DNA from 2 places in the Streptomyces sp. NPDC001514 genome. Region 2 is predicted to be linked to the other one. Evidence: riboswitches for the same ligand, from Rfam matches in the RefSeq annotation. Region 2 holds a riboswitch; the other holds the start of a gene.
The links. A riboswitch is a leader RNA that binds a small molecule or an ion and turns the genes downstream of it on or off. The one in region 2 is predicted to bind S-adenosylmethionine.
Positions count from the first base shown of each region.

Region 1 (7,188 bases), on a different contig from region 2:
TGTTCGTGCACATGATGCGCGTCTTCTTCACGGGTGCCTTCCGCAAGCCGCGTGAGATCAACTGGCTGTTCGGCTTCCTGCTGTTCGTCCTGGGCATGTTCACCGGGTTCACCGGCTACTCGCTCCCGGACGACCTGCTCTCCGGCACCGGTGTCCGCTTCACGCAGGGCGCGATCCTGTCCATGCCGGTCGTCGGCACGTACATCTCGATGTTCCTGTTCGGCGGAGAGTTCCCCGGTGGAGACTTCGTCGCCCGGTTCTACTCGATCCACATCCTGCTGCTGCCGGGCATCATGCTCGGCCTGCTGGCGGCGCACCTGATCCTGGTCTTCTACCACAAGCACACGCAGTTCGCGGGCCCGGGCCGGACCAACAAGAACGTCGTCGGCATGCCGCTGCTGCCGGTCTACATGGCCAAGGCCGGAGGCTTCTTCTTCCTGGTCTTCGGCGTGATCGCGGTCATCGCTGCGATCGCCCAGATCAACCCGATCTGGGCCATGGGCCCCTACCGTCCGGACCAGGTGTCCACCGGTGCCCAGCCCGACTGGTACATGGGCTTCGCCGAGGGTCTGATCCGCTTCTTCCCGGGCTGGGAGATCAACGTCTGGGGCCACACCTTCGTCCTGGGTGTGTTCATCCCGCTGATGCTCTTCGGAGTCGCGCTTGCGGCGATCGCGGTGTACCCGTTCATCGAGTCCTGGATCACCGGCGACAAGCGCGAGCACCACATCGCGGACCGGCCGCGCAACGCGCCGACCCGTACCGGGTTCGGCGTCGCGTGGGTCACCTTCTACATGGTCATGCTGATCGGTGGTGGGAACGACCTCTGGGCGACGCACTTCAACCTGTCGATCAACGCGATCACCTGGTTCGTCCGGATCTTCGCCATCGCCGGACCGGTCATCGCGTTCATCGTGACCAAGCGGATCTGCCTGGGTCTGCAGCGCCGCGACCACGACAAGGTGCTGCACGGACGCGAGACCGGCATCATCAAGCGGCTGCCGCACGGCGAGTTCGTCGAGATCCACGAGCCGCTCAGCCAGGGCGACCGCTACAAGCTCACGGCGCACGAGCAGTACGAGCCGGTCGAGATCGGCCCGACGGTCGACGAGAACGGCGTCGAGCGCAAGGTCAAGAGCACCGAGAAGCTCCGGGCGAAGCTCAGCAAGGGCTACTTCGGCAAGGGGAACCAGATCCCCAAGCCGACCGCCGAGGAGTACCGGGAGATCATGAGCGGCCACGGCCACCACTGATCCCCACCCGCTGATCCGAGCGATCGCCACGGCAGGAGCCCCGTCCATTCACCGGACGGGGCTCTTTGCCGTCCCCCGGGATGGATAGGGTGGTGGCATTCCTGTACGAACGGACCCAGGAGCGACCATGAGCGCTGTGACCCCCGCTGGTGGGGGTACCCCCAGCGGAGCGAGGGGGAGCATGACCGCGGCGGGCCTCTCCTGGCCCTCCGTCCTGGACTCGCTGCTGTACGGGCGCGACCAGAGCGCCGACGCCACCGCGTGGGCCATGGACCGGATCCTTCGGGGCGAGGCGACCGACGCGCAGATCGCCGGGTTCGCCGTCGCCCTGCGGGCCAAGGGCGAGACCGTCGAGGAGATCACCGGGCTCGTGCGGACGATGTACGACCACGCCCGGACGATCGAGGTCCCCGGGCCGACCGTCGACATCGTGGGCACGGGCGGCGACGGTGCCAAGACCGTCAACATCTCGACCATGTCCGCGATCGTGGTCGCCGGCACCGGCGCGAAGGTCGTCAAGCACGGCAACCGGGCCGCGTCCAGCGCGAGCGGTGCGTCGGACGTGCTGGAGAAGCTCGGCGTCAATCTGGAGCTGACGCCGGAGCGGGTCGCCCAGGTCGCGGAGGAAGCGGGCATCACCTTCTGCTTCGCCGTGAAGTTCCACCCCGCGCTGCGCCATGTGGCGGCGGCGCGCAAGGAACTCGGCATTCGTACGACGTTCAACTTCCTGGGGCCGCTGACCAACCCCGCCCGGGTGAAGGCGCAGGCCACGGGCGTCGCCGACGCACGGATGGCGCCGATCATGGCCGGGGTGCTGGCCGAGCGGGGGTCCAGCGCGCTGGTCTTCCGCGGCGACGACGGCCTGGACGAGCTCACGACGACCGCGACCTCCCGGGTGTGGGTGGTCCGGGACGGAGCGGTGCGCGAGGAGGCCTTCGACCCTCGGGACGTGGGCATCGAGCTGGTCCCGGTCGAGGCGCTGCGGGGCGCGGACGCCTCGTACAACGCGGATGTCGCGCGGCGGCTGCTGGCGGGCGAGACCGGTCCGGTGCGGGACGCGGTCCTGTTGAACTCGGCGGCAGCGCTCGCTGCCTTGGAGCCCGGCGAGGGCACTCTGGTGGAGCAGCTGCGCGCCGGGATGGCGAAGGCCGCGGAGTCCATCGACTCGGGCGAGGCGAAGCGGGCGCTGGAGCGGTGGGTGTCGGCCAGCAACCGCTGACCCCGGCCCCTCGCTGTCGGCGCCGCACCCCGCGGGATGCGGCGCAAGGCGTCGCGGGATGTGGCGCAAGGCGCAGTCCACAGTGCGGACTGCGCCTTGCGCGTTCCCCGGCGTATGGCAGGATGCTTGCCAAGGTCATGAGTGACAGCGATTACGGCCCCGGCCCGCTGTCCGGCAACCCTCCGTCCGTGGCGGGGTGCCCCGGGTGAAGACCAGGCCGTAGGCAACGAGGTCTACGGCAAGCGCGGACCCCTTGGACATCGGTGAATGTCACAGCCCTGGGGTCCTGGTCCTCAAGGGAGCAGTCTCGTGAGCAAGCGAATGCGCTAGGGCCTCTCGGCCCCTTTTTCACACCTCCGTACGAGCCGTTTCGCCGTGCGTCGAGGCAACACCCGTATGCGGAGCGGCAGTTCCGCCGCCGTACGGGTTCTTCACAGCCATTTCGCTCTTTCCTGCCGGGAGATACCGCCATGTCCGTGCGCCCCCACACCGTCGAAACCACCGTCGCCGAATCCGCTGCCGACTCCGCCGCCGACCCCTGCTGTGCCGCTCCGCTGCCGGTACTCGGCCGGGACGTCACCGTCCCGCTGGTCACCGGTGGGGAGGTCACCTATGCCGCCCTCGACTACGCGGCGAGCGCGCCCGCCCTGCAGCGGGTCTGGGACGACGTGGCCGCGTACGCCCCGTACTACGGCAGCGTGCACCGCGGCGCCGGGTACCTTTCGCAGCTGTCCACGGACCTGTTCGAGAACAGCCGGGCCACGGTCCATGAGTTCCTCGACTGCCGCGACGACGACCAGGTCGTCTTCACCCGCTCGACGACGGACTCGCTGAACCTGCTGGCCCAGGCGCTCCCCGCCGACTGCCAGGTCTTCGTCTTCGAGACCGAGCACCACGCCTCGCTGCTGCCCTGGCGCGACGCCCGCGTGACCTACCTCAACGCGCCGCGCACGCCCGGCCAGGCGGTGCGGACCCTGGAACTGGCGCTCGCCGACCGGGATCCGTACGGCCCGGCGCTGGTGTGCGTGACCGGCGCGTCGAACGTCACCGGCGAGCTCTGGCCCGTACGGGAACTCGCCGCCGCCGCGCACGCCCACGGCGCCCGTGTCGTGCTCGACGCCGCGCAGCTCGCGCCGCACCACCCCGTCTCCGTACGGGACTTGGACGTCGACTGGGTCGCCTTCTCCGGACACAAGCTGTACGCGCCCTTCGGTTCCGGTGTGCTTGCCGGGCGGGCGGACTGGCTGCAGGAGGCGGAACCGTACCTCGCGGGCGGTGGTGCCTCGCGCAAGGTCGCGCGGCGCACGGACGGCGGTGTGGACGTCGACTGGCACACCACCGCCGCCCGCCACGAGGCCGGCTCGCCGAACGTCATCGGCGTCTACGCGATCGCGTCCGCGTGCAAGGCGCTGACGGAGGCCGGGTTCGAGGCGCTGGTCGCGCGCGAGCAGCACCTCATCGCCGCCGTCCGCGCGGGCCTCGCGGAGGTGCCCGAGGTCAAGGTGCTGTCGCTGTTCGGCGACGACGCGGCGCGCGTCGGCGTCATCTCCTTCGTCGTGGAGGGCTGGAACAGCTCGCACTTCGCCGCCGCGCTCTCCGCCGAGTACGGCATCGGCGTCCGTGACGGACTCTTCTGCGCCCACCCACTGGTCCGCACCCTGCTGGGGAGCGACCCGCAGGAGGTCGGCGAGTGCGGTGCACCGGAGGCGGAGCCGGGCGAACGCTCCTTGAACGCGATCCGGGTGAGCTTCGGGGCCGGTACGCCGGACGAGCACGTCGAGCGGTTCGTCCGGGCCGTGAAGGAGCTCGTGCGCGACGGCGCCAAGTGGAACTACCGCACCGAGGACGGCAGGTGCGTGCCTGCCGTCTGAGACGCCGGGGCCGGCTGCGTCGCGCGCAGCGGGACCGGGGCGGTACCGCCGGGTGGGCCGGTGTGACCGTCCTCGAGCGCCGGACGGCCCGGACGCGTGACGCGGGCCCGCGTCACGCGTCCAGGCCGATCGCGAACGCCGCCTCCAGGTCGTGCTGCGAGTACGTACGGAACGCCACGTGCGTGTCCGTCGCCTCGACACCCGGGATCTTGCTGATGCGGCCCGGGATGATGTCCGCCAGGTCCTCGTGCCGGGTGACCCGCACCATCGCGATCAGGTCGTACGTACCGGTGACGGAGTAGACCTCGCTGACGTTCTCCACCGACTTGATCGACTCGGCGATCTCGGGGATGCGGTCCACGCTGGTCTTGATGAGCACGATCGCGGTGATCACGGCTTGCTGTCTCCCTCGGTGGCCCTGGCTTGGGCCCCAAGCCTACTGCCGGGGGTTCGGGGGTCGTCCCCCGAGCGACGCAGCGTCCCCTGCCTGAAGCGCCCCCACGCGTAGAGAAAGCCGATCCCGAAGCCCACCAGATGTGCCAGGTAGGCCACCCCCGGCCCCGAGGACGTGCGCTGCGCCTCCGCCAGCCACTGCAGGGCGAACCAGAAGATCAGCACGATCCACGCGGGGAACCGCAGAGGCAGGAAGAACAGAAAGGGGAAGAGGCTGGTCACCCGTGCCCTCGGGAAGAGGCACAGGAACGCGCCCAGCACCCCCGAGATCGCCCCCGACGCCCCTACCAGCGTCTGCGTGGACTCCGCGTTCGCCGCGGCGTACGCGAGGAGTGCCAGATACCCGCAGCCGACGTAGAAGAGCGCGAACTGGACGTGGCCCATCCGCTCCTCGGCCATGGCACCGAAGACGAACAGGAAGAGCATGTTGCCCAGCAGATGCAGCCAGCTGCCGTGCACGAACAGCGCGGTCAGCGGGGTGAGGAGGGCGCGGGGGGAGCTGCGCATCAGCTCGCTGGGGATGACGCCCCAGCGTTCGAAGTAGGACATGGTCGCGGCGAGCAGCGTGTCCCCGGTGCCGTAGGCCGGGTTGAGCCCGGAAGCCGGACCGATGAGGAACAGCAGACAGCACAGACCGATCACTCCGTACGTCACCACGGGTCCCGTCCGCCAGTCGATCATGCCCAGAGCATGGCGTACCGGGACCAACCGGGACGGACCGCCTCGCCGTGTCCCGGTATACCCAGGAGGTCGTAGGGTTACGGGCAGTAGGCACGACGAGACGAGGACGGCATGATGACGACGGTTCCCACACCGACGGACACCACCCGGTGGCGGTGCACGCTCTGTGGCAATCTCACCCGCTTCGATGTGACCCGCTCGTCGAAGGTCGTCGAGTACGTCCATCTGGACCTGGCAGGAGAACCCACGGTGGAGGAGCGCGAGGTGGTCAGTGAGACCATCGAATCGGTCCGCTGTCGCTGGTGCAACGCGGTGGATCAGATCGAACTGGTGGACAGGCCGGGTACCGGTTCCTGACGGGAGTCGTGGGGCCGGCGGAGAAGTAGGGGTGACGGATTGTGGAGCAGCCTGACAGTGGCGCAGGACCGGCCGGTGCGGCCGGTGGCGCCGCCGAGGCGCTCGACCGCCCGCTGCCCGAAGGCGTACGGCGACGGGTCGTCGCCCTGGTGTCGGAGGCCTTCGGCGGGCTGACCGTCAGCGATCTCCCCGCCCAGCTGCGTCAGTACGCCCGGTTCACCCCTTCCCGTCGCGCCAAGTTCGCGGGCAACGCCATGGCCGCCGCCCTGGAGTCCGACGCGGTGTTCCGGCAGCGCATCGGCGAGCGCCTGCGCGAGTCGCAGCCGGAGCTGGCCGGAGCGCTGGAGTCCGGGTCGCCGCCCGCGGCCGCCGACCCCCTCGATGTGGCCGCGGCCGCCTATGTGCTGCGTCCGGCCGGTTGGGTGAAGCTGGTGGCCGCGGCCGGCGAGGAGGCCCAGCGCGCGGATGCCGAACGCGTCGACGAGGAGACCCGGCGTGAGCTGGAGCGGCTCCGCGAGGAGGTCGAGCGGCTCAGGGCGCAGACCAGGTCCGAGACCGAGCGGCTGCGCGCCGAGCTGGAGGCCGCCCGCAAGGAAGCCGAATCGCTTCAGCGCAAGCTGCGCAGCGCCCAGAGCGATGTGAAGCGCGGCGAGGCGGCCCTGCGCCGCACCACGACCGAGAACGAGGCGTCCAGGGCCGAGACGCAGGCCCAGCTGTCCGCGGCCGAGAGCGAGACCCGGCGGCTGAAGGCCCGGCTGGGCGAGGCGGAGTCGGCGCTCGAGGCGAGCCGCAGGGCGGCCCGTGAAGGCCGCTCGATCGAGGGCATGCGGGTGCGCCTGCTGCTGGACACCGTCCTGGACGCGGCCCAGGGCCTGCGCCGTGAACTGGCCCTGCCGCCCGCGCTGCTGCACCCCGCCGACACCGTCGACGCGGTCGAGCCGGGCCGTATGACCCCCAAGGACATCGCGGCGCGCGCGCTCTCCGAGACCGACCCGGCGCTGCTCGACCAACTGCTCGCCCTGCCCCAGGCGCATCTTGTGGTGGACGGCTACAACGTCACCAAGACCGGCTATCCGACGATGCCGCTGGAGAAGCAGCGACTGCGGCTGCTCGGTGGTCTGGCGATGCTTGCCGCGCAGTCGGGCGCCGAGATCACGTGTGTCTTCGACGGGGCGGAGCTGGCCGCGCCCGTGCTGCTCGCGCCACCGCGTGGGGTGCGGGTGCTGTTCTCCAAGCCGGGTGTGACCGCGGACGAGCTCATCCGCCAGCTCGTACGCGCCGAGCCGCCAGGCCGGCCCGTCGTCGTGGTCTCCACCGACCGTGAAGTCGCCGACGGTGTGGCGAAGGCAGGCGC
Region 1 is NZ_JBSFHO010000016.1:15,019-22,206, forward strand. Features, by position in the region: gene qcrB (cytochrome bc1 complex cytochrome b subunit) at 1-1,253, shown strand, start outside; gene trpD (anthranilate phosphoribosyltransferase) at 1,381-2,472, shown strand; SAM riboswitch class IV at 2,606-2,723, shown strand; gene ACWCXB_RS18490 (aminotransferase class V-fold PLP-dependent enzyme) at 2,943-4,343, shown strand; gene ACWCXB_RS18495 (Lrp/AsnC family transcriptional regulator) at 4,456-4,737, opposite strand; gene ACWCXB_RS18500 (rhomboid family intramembrane serine protease) at 4,734-5,477, opposite strand; gene ACWCXB_RS18505 (hypothetical protein) at 5,592-5,834, shown strand; gene ACWCXB_RS18510 (NYN domain-containing protein) at 5,876-7,188, shown strand, end outside.
Region 1: another riboswitch for S-adenosylmethionine. It lies ahead of ACWCXB_RS18490 (aminotransferase class V-fold PLP-dependent enzyme); the one in region 2 lies ahead of thrC (threonine synthase).

Region 2 (7,188 bases):
GCCGTGCCGGTGACGTCGTACGGGTTCACCCCGATGGCCTCCTCGTGGAGCTCCTCGTACGCCCCCGCCTCCCGCGACAGCACCAGCGCGCAGCCCGTGTCCGTGACGACCGGGATCTCCTTGGCGACGAGGTTCATGCCGTCCCGGATCGGGTTGACCAGCGCCACGTCCGCCATCCGGTACGCGGCCAGCGACCGTGCGAAGTCGTCCTTGACGTGCAGGACGACGGGCGTCCAGCCGGGCGTTCCGTACTGCGCGTTGATCTCCTCGGCCAGCCGCGAGACCTCCGCCGTGTAGTCGCGGTAGACGGCGAGATCCTGCCGCGACGGGTAGGCGAAGGCCAGGTGCACGACCCGCTCCCGCCACTCGGGGTGCTCGTCGAGCAGCGCCCGGTACGCCAGCAGCCCGCGCACGATGTTCTTGGACAGCTCGGTCCTGTCGACCCGCACGATCGTCTTCCGCCCGGGGCCGACCTGCTCGCGCAGCGCCACCATCCGCTCGGCGACGTCCGTCTCATGCGAGCGCCGCCGCAGGAACTCGGCGTCCGCCCCGAGCCCGTGCACCCCGATCCACGTCCTGCCGCGGGCCGGGCCGGGGCCGCGGACCGTGATGCTCGGCGCCTGGTCCTTCGGCCAGGACGGCACGACGTCGTAGGGCCCCAGCACCGACGGGCAGGTGCGCATGAACGTCCGCGCCCACCGCTCGGTCAGGAACCCCAGCCGGTCCGCGCCCAGCATCCCGAGGAGCAGCTCCTCAGCGATGTCGTCGGGCAGCATCCGGAAGTACTCCGGCGGCGCCCACGGCGTGTGCGAGAAGTGCCCGATCCGCAGGTCGGGGCGGTGCTCGCGGAGCATCCCCGGCGCGAGCGCCAGGTGGTAGTCCTGGATCAGCACGACCGCGCCGGGCGCCGCCTCCGCCGCCAGCACCTCCGCGAAGGCCCGGTTGTACGTGCGGTACGCGACCCACTGCCGCCGGAACTCCGCGTCGAAGACCGGCTCGAGCGGGGTCTGGTACAGCATGTGGTTGACGAACCACAGCACCGAGTTCGCGATGCCGTTGTACGCGTCCGCGTGGATGGCCGGGTCGATGTCGAGCATTCGCACGCCCGGCTCGCCGACGCCGCGCCGCACCGCCTCCCGGTCGCCGTCGCCGAGCGCCGCGCACACCCACAGGGCGTCCGCTTCGGGGCCGATCGCCGACAGACCGGAGACCAGTCCGCCGCCGCCGCGCCTGGCGTCGAGCGTGCCGTCCTCGCGGAAGGCATACGTGATCGGCCCGCGGTTGGAGGCGACGAGTACCTGCGCCGCGTGCTCGGAGGCAGCGTGCTCGGAGACCATGTCGCGAACCTAGCCCGTCTCGTATCCGCTCAAACGTGCGTCCGGTCTCCATTGGCGAAGTCCGGCCGCAGGGTCACCCGGATCGCTCACCGGAACGCCCGCCCGCCCGGTCACTGGTTCCGGCGCCGGCCGCGGGTCGCGGCGAGCGCGATCGCCCCGGCGGCGGTCAGGGAGAGTGCGACACCGCCGAGCAGCCACAGCCGCTCGCCGTTGCCGCCGGTCGTGGCGATCTCGGGCAGGCTGCCGTGGGTGCCGGTGCCGGCGACCTCGGGGTTCCCGGCAGTCTCAGGATTCCCGGCAGTCTCGGAATTCCCGGCCGCCTCCGGGGTCCCGGCTGCCTCCGGGTTCCCGGCGGTATCGGGGGCCCGCGGCGCCTCGCCCGGGGTTCCGCCCGCCTCCGCGGATGCGGGCTCCTCCTGCTGCGTGACGTCCTCCTGCTCCGCGACCGCGACCTCGTCGCCCGTGATGCCTTCCGTCATGCCTTCCGTGATGCCGCCCGTGACGCCGGCCGAGTTGCCGCCGGAGTCGTCGGCGGCCTCATCGCTCGGGTCCGCCGTGGCCTCCGCTTCCTCCTGCGCCGTCGCCTGGACGACGACCACCGGCGTCACCACGCACCTCGCGTCGGCGCTGCCCGCCTCGCAGTTGGACCGCACCGACTCCGTCGCCACGCTGTTGCGCATGGACCCGTCCCCGGAGCCGGCCGCGCCGACGGTGACCGAATACGTCACGGTCGCCGACCGCCCGGCCGGGATGTCGCCGACGTACGAGAGCTCGGGCTCCGCGTAGCCGACCTTCCCGGCCGTCGCCTCGGCGTCGCCGTCGTACACGGCGTCGTCGAGGTTGTCGGTCAGGTCGTCGGTGAACCTGACGCCCGGCAGGTCGACGGTGCCGGCGTTCTTCACCGTGACCGTGTACGTCACCGTGTCCCCGGGCTCGACGGACGTCGTCGACGCCGTCTTGGTGATCTCCAGATCGGGCACCGGGATCGACAGGGCGAGTCCGGAAGCGACGTACGTGTCCACCGTGTCGCTGTCCGCCTCGAACGTGAACGTCGCCGACGTGGCGCCCCGCGCGATCGCCCCCTCGGGTACGTCGAACTCCCTCACGCCGGCCACGCGGCCGCCCGGCGCGACCTTTTCGCCGTTGACGAGGAAGCGGCCCCCCGTGGTGTTCCCGGCGCCCCCGTACGCCGTCACGGCCGCCCGGACCTGCCCGCCGGAGCGGTGGAAGCCGCTCACCGGGACGGTCGTCACGGGCGCGGCGGGACGCTGCACGGCGTGCCCGCCGTAGATGCGGACGTTGCGCCGTACGGGGGCGTGGGCCTTGTCCGGGCCGTCGTACGCGTACACGACGGTCAGCGACCAGCCGGCGGAGCAGCCGCGGTCGGCAGGGGCCCGGATGCCGCCGACGGCGACGGGCAGCGGGGTGCCGGAGCCGGTGACGCCCTTGAAGGCGGCGGTGACGTCGGCCTCGCCCGAGTAGTAGCCCCCGCCGGGCGCCGGCCGCGGGTCCCGGACGACGTGCGCGGCGCCGACCGCGACCGGCTCGTTTCCGCCGACCGTGAGCGAGGGGGCGGCGGAGGCGAGCGGGGCGCACGCGTTCCCGCCCCAGAACAGTCGCGCGTACGCGACCCGCGCACCCTGAGGGATCCTGACCCGGCCGGTGCCGGATCCTTGGCCGAACGTGCTGCCGGTGGTCGTGAAGTCGCCGTACAGGGAGGCGTCGTACCGCTCCTCGAAGGGGGGTGCGACGGGGTCGGCGGCTACGGCGGTCGGGGCGAGCGTTCCGGTCGAGACGGCGGCGGAGACGGCGGCGAGGACCGTCAGGGTCCAGAGGAGGCGGGGCGACCTGGAATTCTGGCGCCGAGCGCCCATAAGTCTCGTATAGCCCATAAGTCAGAAATCTAGACAATATGCCCACGGTTGACGCGCTGCGCCGCGCCGCATTACGCCACCTGGGGTGCCGTGCCCGGTGCCGTCCGGGCGACCCGGTTGTCCGCCCTCGAACGCCGGGCGGGCTTCAAAGGACCCGGGTGTCCGTCCTCACGCCGCCCAGCGCCGTGCATACTCCGCGATGTCTCGCATCGGCGGCCGCTCCTCCGTGTCCACCGCATGCGTCCGCGGGACGAAACCCTCCTCGCGCCGCTCGAACTGCGTCAGCGCCGGCCGCACCAAATGTCCCCGGGACAAGCGCAGTTGGGCCGTACGGTAGATCGCCGCCGCCATCCGGCCCAGCGCCTGGCCGTCCTGGTGCCGGTGCAGCCGTACGCCCACGTCCACCTGCGCCAGCGCGTCGAGCCCGACCGTGTGCAGCGCGTCGACGAGGAGGCCGAGCTCCACCCCGTACCCGACGGGGAACGGCAGCCGCTCCAGCAGCGAGCGCCGCGCCGCGTACTCGCCGCCCAGCGGCTGGACGAAGCCGGCCAGCTGCGGCCAGTGCAGATTCAGCAGCGGCCGGGCCACCAGCTCCGTCACCCGGCCGCCCTGCCCCGTCCTGCCGGAGGCGAGCGCATCGAGATCGGCGGTTCCCAGCGGCCGGTCGTACATCGCCTTCACGAACTGCACGTCCGGCTCGGTCAGCAGCGGGCCGACGATCCCGGACACGAAGTCGGCGGAGAACTCCCTCAGGTCCGCGTCCACGAAACAGACGATGTCGCCGGTCGTCACCAGCAGCGACCGCCACAGCACCTCGCCCTTGCCGGGCAGGGCCGGTATCCGCGGGAGTATCGCGTCCCGGTGCACGACCCGCGCGCCCGCCTCGGCCGCCACCTCGGACGTACGGTCCGTGGAGCCCGAGTCGACGACCACGAGCTCGTCCACGAGCGGCACCGCGTCCGTCATCAGCTCACGGCGGATCACGGAGACGATCTCGCCGACGGTCGCCTCCTCGTTCAGCGCAGGCAGCACCACGCTGACCGTGGTTCCGCGCTTCGCGGCGACGAGCTGGTCGAGCGGGCGGTCTGCCACGGACCAGGACCGCCGGGCCAGCCAGCGCTCCACCTCTTCCAGCACCTGATCTCCATCTCGCGGATCGGACGACCATCTCAGACGTCCGGGGGTTCGGTTACAGTCTTGAACAACGCGGACGACCCTCGCATGCCGGGGTCGTCACGCCGACAATCACATACCGCTCATCCAGAGGGGCAGAGGGAAACGGCCCGTTGAAGCCCCGGCAACCCTCCAGCCGGCCACGACGCGATCATCGCGCGCGAGGCTCCCGGCTAGGGAAGGTGCCAAATCCGTCTCATGGCGAGATGCGCCATGAGGAAGATGAGGAGAAAGGGCCTCGCCTCCATGGCTGTACAGACAGTTGCACCCTCCACCGACACCGTCGATCTGGGCCCGGCCTCCGGCCTTTCGTGCCGTGAATGCGGCGAGCGTTTCGCGCTCGGTCCGATCTTCGCCTGCGAGCTGTGTTTCGGGCCGCTCGAAGTCGCGTACGACCTGCCGAGCGGCGATCCCGAGGGCCTGCGCAAGCAGATCGAGAACGGCCCCGCCAACATCTGGCGCTATGCGCCGCTCCTGCCCGTCCCCGCCGACGTGGCGAGCAAGCCGAACCTGAACCCGGGCTGGACCCAGCTCGTCCAGGCCGACAACCTCGCCCACGAGCTGGGTGTCGAGCCGGGCAAGCTCTTCGTCAAGGACGACTCCGGCAACCCGACGCACTCCTTCAAGGACCGAGTCGTCGCCCAGGCCCTGGAGGCCGCCCGCGCCTTCGGCTTCACCACGCTCTCCTGCTCCTCCACCGGCAACCTCGCGGGCGCGGTCGGCGCCGCGGCCGCCCGCGCCGGCTTCCGCTCCTGCGTGTTCATCCCGCACGACCTGGAGCAGGGCAAGGTCGTCATGGCCGCGGTCTACGGCGGCGAGCTCGTCGGCATCGAGGGCAACTACGACGACGTCAACCGCTTCTGCTCCGAGCTCATCGGCGACCCGCTCGGCGAGGGCTGGGGCTTCGTCAACGTCAACCTGCGGCCGTACTACGGCGAGGGCTCGAAGACGCTCGCGTACGAGATCTGCGAGCAGCTCGGCTGGCAGCTCCCCGACCAGATCGTCATCCCCATCGCCTCCGGCTCCCAGCTCACGAAGATCGACAAGGGTCTGCAGGAGCTGATCAAGCTCGGCCTCGTGGAGGACAAGCCCTACAAGATCTTCGGCGCCCAGGCGGAGGGCTGCTCGCCGGTGTCCGTGGCCTTCAAGGCCGGCCACGACGTCGTACGGCCGCAGAAGCCGGACACCATCGCCAAGTCCCTGGCGATCGGCAACCCGGCCGACGGCCCGTACGTCCTGGACATCTGCCGCCGCACCGGCGGTGCCGTCGAGGACGTGACCGACGAGCAGATCGTGGACGCGATCAAGCTGCTGGCCCGCACCGAGGGCATCTTCACCGAGACCGCGGGCGGGACGACCCTCGGCGTGGCGAAGAAGCTGATCGAGACCGGCGTCATCGACCCGTCCCTCACGACGGTGGTCGTCAACACGGGTGACGGCCTGAAGACCCTGGACGCGGTGGCCCCCACGACGGGTATGTCCGCAGTCATTAGCCCCAACCTGGACTCTTTCCGAGAGGCTGGTCTCGCATGAGCGTCAACGTCCGCATCCCCACCATCCTCCGCACGTACACGGGCGGCCAGGCCGAGGTCCCGGCGGAGGGCGCGACCCTCGCCGAGGTCATCGCGGACCTGGAGAAGAAGCACACGGGCATCGCGGCCCGCGTCCTGGACGACCAGGGCAAGCTGCGCCGCTTCGTGAACGTGTACGTCAACGACGACGACGTGCGCTTCGAGCAGGGCCTGGAGACGGCGACGCCGGACGGCGCGGGCGTCTCGATCATTCCGGCCGTCGCCGGAGGCTGATCGCCACGCAGCGTCAGCAGAATTGCCCCCTCCGCAAGCTAAGCGGAGGGGGCAATTCTGCATGGTTGAGCGCGGTAGAGTTGGGGAAGTCCCCTCCGCTGCTCGTGCCAGACGCATATGAGAATGCGTCTCCGCGCGACAAGAAACAGCCAAAGTGTTCGAGCCTGATGCGTACTAAGTGCGCTTTGTCCGGCCCGACTTGCCCGGGAATGCTCGGAATTCTTCGGAACTTTCCTTTCGGTCCTGCCCGGATTTCTCGTCCGATTGACCTGTTGCAGACGGCAGTTGGACAGATACATTCAGCCGCGGTCGACGCGTTCCGGCGCACATCCACGCCTCTTCGTGGGTGAGGTCTGACCCGGGTCCGCGAAGTGCGGTCCTGTGCAAGGGCCAGTAATAGGGGAGTTAGGCATGGCTCAGGGCACCGTCAAGTGGTTCAACGCGGAGAAGGGGTACGGCTTCATCGCGGTCGACGGTGGTGCGGATGTTTTCGTCCACTACAGCGCGATCCAGATGGACGGTTACCGCACCCTGGAGGAGGGCCAGCGGGTCGAGTTCGAGATCTCGCAGGGTCAGAAGGGGCCGCAGGCGGACATGGTCCGTTTGGCCGGCTGAGGCGCCGACCAACTGCAGCAACGTGGCGGAGGGCTCGTACCCGACTGGGTACGGGCCCTCAGTCGTGCTCGGGTCCGGTCTTCGGGTCTCAGGTCTCCGGGTGTCCGGGAGCCGCTTGTGCCCGCCCGGCATTCGACCGCCACCCCTCGGGGGACGCTTCTTCGGAGCGGCTTGCGCCCGCCCGGCGTTCGACCGCCACCCCTCGGGGACGCTTCTTCGGAGCGGCTTGCACTCTCCATGCCCGAGTGCTAATCATTGGCGTTAGCACTCTCCGAGTGAGAGTGACAACAAAGGACCGGGTCGGTGAGGCCCGCAGGCCGGGTGGGGCAAGGAACCACAAGGCATGCAGGCCGTCCGTCGCGGGCGCCAGCGCGGTCCGGAGAA
Region 2 is NZ_JBSFHO010000002.1:267,191-274,378, reverse strand. Features, by position in the region: gene ACWCXB_RS03920 (alpha,alpha-trehalose-phosphate synthase (UDP-forming)) at 1-1,337, opposite strand, end outside; gene ACWCXB_RS03915 (DUF7927 domain-containing protein) at 1,448-3,211, opposite strand; gene ACWCXB_RS03910 (glucosyl-3-phosphoglycerate synthase) at 3,380-4,348, opposite strand; SAM riboswitch class I at 4,465-4,613, shown strand; gene thrC (threonine synthase) at 4,607-5,917, shown strand; gene ACWCXB_RS03900 (MoaD/ThiS family protein) at 5,914-6,189, shown strand; gene ACWCXB_RS03895 (cold-shock protein) at 6,601-6,804, shown strand.